DNA from 3 places in the Pseudoalteromonas sp. DL-6 genome. Region 2 is predicted to be linked to each of the others. Evidence: predicted binding sites of a transcription regulator. Region 2 holds the regulator's gene; each other region holds the start of a gene.
What was found. Region 2 encodes LexA, which represses DNA repair genes until DNA is damaged. Its sites were predicted from a motif close to TACTGTATNNNNATACAGTA; they were not measured.
Positions count from the first base shown of each region.

Region 1: the regulator LexA is predicted to act here: its motif matches at 1,256-1,275, upstream of umuD (translesion error-prone DNA polymerase V autoproteolytic subunit).
Region 3: the regulator LexA is predicted to act here: its motif matches at 1,116-1,135, upstream of dinB (DNA polymerase IV).

Region 1 is NZ_CP019771.1:117,936-120,214, forward strand. Features, by position in the region: gene B1F84_RS15635 (LLM class flavin-dependent oxidoreductase) at 44-1,033, opposite strand; gene umuD (translesion error-prone DNA polymerase V autoproteolytic subunit) at 1,296-1,709, shown strand; gene B1F84_RS15650 (Y-family DNA polymerase) at 1,697-2,279, shown strand, end outside.
Region 2 is NZ_CP019770.1:3,078,234-3,080,512, forward strand. Features, by position in the region: gene coxB (cytochrome c oxidase subunit II) at 1-550, opposite strand, end outside; gene lexA (transcriptional repressor LexA) at 1,022-1,639, opposite strand; gene B1F84_RS14420 (PaaI family thioesterase) at 1,828-2,271, shown strand; gene B1F84_RS14425 (hypothetical protein) at 2,273-2,279, opposite strand, start outside.
Region 3 is NZ_CP019770.1:745,017-747,295, reverse strand. Features, by position in the region: gene dinB (DNA polymerase IV) at 49-1,104, opposite strand; gene B1F84_RS03460 (thioesterase family protein) at 1,503-1,934, shown strand; gene B1F84_RS03455 (aldo/keto reductase) at 1,947-2,279, shown strand, end outside.

The DNA.
Region 1 (2,279 bases), on a different replicon from region 2:
TTAGTTTAACAATGGTTGCGTGTACGCTTGCTTAATAAACAACTTAATTCTTTATTTCCATTAGGATTTGTAACGCTCGATGACGTTTTTCATCGTCATATAAATCGTTGGTGAATATAAGCTCATCGACCCCTAACTGATTCACGATCATTTCTAATTTGTGTTTAATACTCGCTGGCCCGCCAGTCACACTTAGCCCTAAAAAGCTCTCAACATGAGCACGCTCTTGTTCGCTCCACAAGCCTTCCATTGTTGCTACTGGGGGCTTTAACCACAACTCGTCGCCTCTGATTAACGACAGTACCCGCTGTTTTGAAGTGGTTGATAAGTATTGTGCTTCTTCATCTGTATCGGCAGCCACTAAAGGTAATGCCAACATCACATAAGGCTTAGCTAATACACTTGATGCTTTAAATTCTCGTTTATATAAGGCTATTGCATCATGTACAAAACGTGGTGCAAAATGCCCCGCAAATACATAGGGTAATCCTTTTTTCGCCGCTAACTGGGCACTAAATAAACTTGAGCCTAACAGCCAAATCGGCACATTGGTGTTCTCACCAGGAATTGCTCGTACACGCTTAGTTCCCTCATATGGACCTAATAATGTTTGTAACTCGCTCACTTCATTAGGAAAGTTTTCAGCGCGACTAATGTCGTTATTTAAGGCGCGACTTGTCACAGGGTCGCTACCCGGGGCGCGCCCTAGCCCTAAATCAATTCGACCAGGATACAAATTCTCTAAGGTGCCAAATTGCTCAGCCACAACTAAAGGCGCGTGATTAGGTAACATAATTCCACCCGACCCTACGCGTATTTTTTTAGTGTTGCCGGCTATGTGCCCTACTAAAATTGAAGTGGCGGCACAAACAATCCCAGGCATATTATGATGCTCGGCTAACCAAAAACGGTTAAAACCTAATTGGTCTGCTCTTTGTGCGTAGGCTGTACTTTTGTTTAAGGTGTCACTAACCGTGGCCCCTTTAGACATAGGCGCCAGTTCTAGTAACGAAAAAGGGGTAGAAGTTAACACAATCGCCGCTCCTTAAATGCAGATAATTTAGGTGCTGCAATGCCACATACTTAAAACTAGTAACTGGGGCTTTTTATTCGTTATTCAACATGTTTTAGCACATAGATATAAAAACTTAAACTCACAGCAAATCAATGACTTTTTACATACTGCCCAACAAATGATCAAAAACATGGATTGATCCGCCATTCATTACTTGGCATAACTGATACAAAACGCATATACTGTACACTTATACAGTATATGCGTTTTAGGTTGTGTTATGTTTGTTATTCCCATTTATATAGAGGCCGGTGTTTGCGGGTTTGAATCGCCTGCAGCGCAGTATAGTGAGTTAGGAATATCACTTGACGAGCTATTAATAAAACACCCAGATGCCACCTTTATTGGCGTTGCCTCAGGATGCTCTATGCAAGAAATTGGTATTTTTGAGGGCGACTTACTGTTAGTTGACCGTGCTGAAATTCCTAAAGATGGCGATGTTATTGTGGCAAACTTAAATGGTTTATTTGTATGTAAGCTGCTAGATAAAACTAATGCGCGGCTGCTCTCGGCTTCTGCTGCTTATAAGCCCGTGCAATTAACCGAGTCTGATGAATTTCAGCTTGAAGGCGTGGTAACCCGCTCAATTAGGTTGCATCGGCAAAGCCCTGAGATACTTTCATGTATGCCTTAGTTGATGCCGTGGCTTTTTATGCCAGCGCCGAAAAAGTATTTGATCCCGCCATTCGCTCAAAGCCGGTAGTGGTGCTTACCAATAACGATGGCTGCGTGTGTGCGGTATGCCCGATTGCCCGTAAGCTTAATATTCCTAAATTTGGCCCTTACTTTAAAGTTAAGCAATTACTAGAACAAAACAATGTGATTGTACGCTCTAGTAATTATGAACTATACGCTAATTTAAGCGACCGAATGATGAGTGTGATTGGCCGCTTTTGTGATACCCAGCATATTTACAGTATTGATGAATCGTTTTTGCACTTTAACGGCTACAAAGACGTTGTCAAAGATTGGCATACTTATGGACATCTCATAAGACGAACCGTATGGCGCGAAACAAAGCTCCCCGTGGGCGTTGGGTTTGGGCCAACGCCGACCTTAGCCAAAGCCGCGAATCATGCTGCTAAAAAACTAGCTGGCTTTAATGGGGTTGCCGTGATTGATGATGAAGCAACCCGACAAGCTATTTTACAGCAAATGCACTGCCAGGATGTATGGGGAGTGGGCAAACGTTTAGCTAAAAAAC
Region 2 (2,279 bases):
CTGAGGTCATTAAAAAACGTACTTTTTGATTAATCGGTAGCACCAGCGGCTTATCTACTTCAAGTAAATAGTTCGGGTTTTTATCGGCAAGATTCGTTATTTCATTTTGAGGAGTCGCTAACATTGAATAAAACTCAACGTCCTCCCCCATATATTCGTAATGCCACTTCCACTGTGATCCAGTAATTTTTATGGTGATATCAGCTTTGCTGGCATCCTCCATGGCAATTAGGGTTTTAGTCGCAGGAATGGCCATAACAATTAAGATGACAAAAGGAATAGCAGTCCAGAGTATTTCTACTTTGGTGCTTTCATGAAACTGGGCAGGGACAGCCCCTTTAGATTTGCGATGATGAATGAGTGCCCAAAACATAATGGCAAACACGATCACCCCAATCACACAACATATTAAAAATATAGTCATGTGTAGTTGGTATACATTATTACTTATATCAGTTACGCCTTTACGCATATTATATTGGCTATTAGCAAGCACATTTTGCGAAAAAACTAACAATATAAGCCACAAGGAAGAACTCAGCTTACCCATGTGACGGCTCCTTTGATGCTATTGCTGACGCAAAGCGAAGGGACATACGACTTAAACGCCCATTCGTTATTTTTATTTTTTATAAGGGTGCTGGAGTTATTAAATGTGTGTGCTCAAAACGACTACGCTGTGAGTTATTTTTATTCCAGCTCTTTAATAACTAGTTAAAAAATAAACAATAAGCAAGGTGAGTATGAAAAATAAACAAGGGGTTACTTAAAAAAGTGCAGCAAAAAAATAGTCACTAATTAGTTAGTTAACCTAAGAGTCAGAGGTGGTAAGGGGTAGCTTGAATAACAGCGGAAAAAATATAAAATTTTATGATTTAAAAATAATTAGGATAAATTTATTTATATAAGTATTTAGCGATGTTATTTACAATAACAAAAGCGATTAAAAAGCAGTACCATAAAAATAATACAAGTAAAATCAGCGCCTAATTAATATTAAGCGCTAAGTTATGTTTAACTATCACATCCAGTCAGCGTTACGAATAACACCTACCGCTAAGCCTTCAATATTGAAAGATTCATTTTCCAAGTCGACTTCAATTGCCGAAAACTCGTCATTTTCAGCATGCAGTAATACTTTTCTGCCGGCTTTTTCTAGGCGTTTAACCGTAACATCATCATCCACTCGAGCAACAATAACCTGACCATTTTCAGCCACTTGAGTTTTATGTACAGCGAGTAAGTCGCCATCCATAATACCAATATCTTTCATACTCATGCCGTTAACACGCAGTAAAAAATCGGCCGCAGGTTTAAACATTAAAGGGTCAATTTTACAGTGGCTTTCAACATGCTGTTGCGCCAATATTGGCTCACCCGCAGCAACCCGACCAATTAAAGGCAAGCCTAATTGCTCTGGCTCTTCTTCTTCAACAAGCTGAATGCCGCGACTCGCACCCGGCTTCATTTTAATTACACCTTTTTTAGCCAGTGCTTTTAAGTGTTCTTCTGCAGCATTTGCACTTTTAAAACCCAGTGTTTGTGCAATTTCGGCACGTGTAGGAGGCATACCAGTGTCTTTAATAAACACTTTGATAAGTTCGAGTATTTGCGCTTGGCGTTTTGTTAATGGTCGCATACAACTGGTTTTCCATACAGTACAATTAACTGTGAGTATATACAGTTATTTAAAAATCGCAAATATAAATTAAGACCTTATAAGTCATGATGGCTAAACAATAAGATGCTTTAAAACCGCAATAATAAATGTAATTATTAGCAGTGCATTATCATATTAATTCTCAATTACTTATCCAAGGAGCTAGCATGAGTATTTGGCACCAACCAATTACATTAGAGTTTTGTAAGCAATTAGATCAAGGGATCACTGGCCAAGGCACGCTCATGAAGACCATGGGAATTGAAATCAGTGAAATTGGTGATGACTACTTAGTCGCCACTATGCCAGCCATACCTGAGCACCATAATCCAATGGGTATAGTGCATGGTGGTGCCAATGTCGTGCTTGCTGAAACAGTAGCAAGTTATGCCGCTAACTTTGTGGTTGATTTCAGTCGATTTTATTGTGTTGGGCAAGAGATCAGCGCAAGCCACTTAAAAGCGTCACGCAACGGCACATTAACCGCCACCGCAAGGGCTTATCATATAGGTAAACGCAGCTCGGTTTGGGATATTAAAATAACCAATAGCCGCAATGAGCTTTGCTGCGTATCAAGAATGACCGCAGCCGTAGTCGAGCGAAAAGGTTAAATTACTTT
Region 3 (2,279 bases), 910 kb from region 2:
TGAACTGCGATATTCTGCATATTTACTGGCAACTTGGTGTTACAAGTTTTACACATCAAGAATACTGAGCTGTAAATTATGCTCTGGTTGATTTTTAATACCAACACCAATTCCTAATAAGCGCACGGGTTGCTGTAATCCACGTTGATAGGCTTTGGCGAGTAACTCTTTAAAAATAGCCGTGTTTAATTGATGATTCGCTTGATCTGCTGAGGTCACAACAAAATTAGCAAATTTAACTTTAACACTTAACTTATTAATTTTATTTTGCAACTGCTGCTTATTTAGCCTAACAGTGAGCTCATCTAACAGTTGCGGTAATTGTTCAAGGCACTCATCAAGGCTGTTTTTGTTGTATTCATAAGTATGCTCCACGCTCAATGACTTACGAACCCGCTCAGTTGAAACCCGCCCTATATGCTCCCCCATACATTTTTGATATAACGATACACCAAAATTCCCCACATGTTGCTGCATCCAATTAGCACCTTTTTCTCGGACATCTTGGCCCGTGTATAATCCTTTTAAATTAAGCTTCTCCAAGGTTACTTTACCCACGCCTGGAATTTTACCTAGTGGTAATTGGGCTAAAAACGAGTCAACTTGCTCAGGCAATACCACAAATTGGCCATTGGGCTTATTTTCATCACTAGCAATTTTGGCTATAAATTTAATTGGCGCAATCCCCGCAGAGGCGGTCAGCCCAGTGGTATTAAAAATATCAGCGCGGATCTGCTCAGCAATTAACGTTGCACTGCCTTTAAATGCAGTACTGTCGGTCACATCCAGGTATGCTTCATCAAGTGAAAGAGGTTCTACTAGGTCTGTATAGCGGTTAAATATAGTGCGAATTTGGGTTGATACTTGTTTATAAACAGCCATTCTTCCGGGCACAATAACTAAATCGGGGCAAAGCTGTTTGGCATGATAGTTAGACATAGCAGAGCGCACACCATATTCTCTGGCAATGTAATTAGCGGTAGAGAGCACTCCTCGGCGACTATTACCGCCAATGGCCAGCGGTACGCTTGCAAGCTTAGGGTTGTCGCGCATTTCAACGGCTGCATAGAAGCAGTCCATGTCTATATGAATAAACTTTTTCATCACACAATAACAACTGTTTATTTATACAGCCATTATTGTGGAATCGCTATTAATTAGCAAGCATGTTGTTATCTAAAAAGAGCGCCTATTTTTTTTGGGCTTATTAAAGCAATACATCCAAAATAGTACTTCTAAACAGAAGCCTAATAAAATCAAAATAATTGCTCCTGCCTCATTACCCATAGCGTAACAAGTGAACGAAGCTATAAAAACAGTGCATGCCAATAACCAATTAATTATATTCTGCATAGTTCTCTCCTTGTGTGTTAATAGTTACTATAGTCATGAATTCAAAGAGGTACAATTTAACTCTCGAATTTTTTGCCCGCTATAATTCCCTTGAGCTCATCCGACCATGTTGCTAATCTAAATACTTTAAAACTAAGAGCTATAAATACATGGAAACGTTTAAACAACAACATCCTATTCATACCGACATTACTGTAGCGTGGGGCGATATGGATGCCCTACAGCATGTTAATAACTGTGTTTACCTTCGTTATTTTGAAATAGCCAGAATCGATTTTTTAAATAAATTAAATTTATTTGATACTATCAATGCTAAAGCCACAGGCCCTGTGATCAGTGAAAATAACATTCGCTACAAACGCCCTGTGACGTTTCCTGACACATTAAGCGTAGGTATTACTATTAGTGATATAAAATCTGACCGGTTTGTAATGAATTACAGTGTATTTAGTCATGCGCAAAATGCGATAACCACCACAGGCATGTCGAAAGTGGTGATGTTTGACTTTAAAACAGGGCAAAAAGCGACGATCACAGAACCTTTGTTATCGGCTTTAAAAGCAAACTCTGAAAACGAATAATTAGGATTAGTAATGCAATATAGTCAATTAGGTAGTAGTGGTGTTAGTGTTTCGAGAGTCTGTTTAGGTAGCATGACCTGGGGAGTACAAAATACCCAGCGCGATGCTGATGAGCAAATAGCCTATGCCCTTGAACGTGGTGTTAACTTTATTGATACAGCAGAAATGTACGCAGTTCCGCCCACGCCCGATACCTATGGTAAAACAGAGGAAATTATAGGGAATTGGGTTGCACGTAATTCACAGAAACGAAAAGACATTGTTATTGCAACTAAAATTGCCGGTAATGGACTTTCATGGATCCGTGATGGCGGTGATATTACTCGCCAAGCTGTTATTGATGCC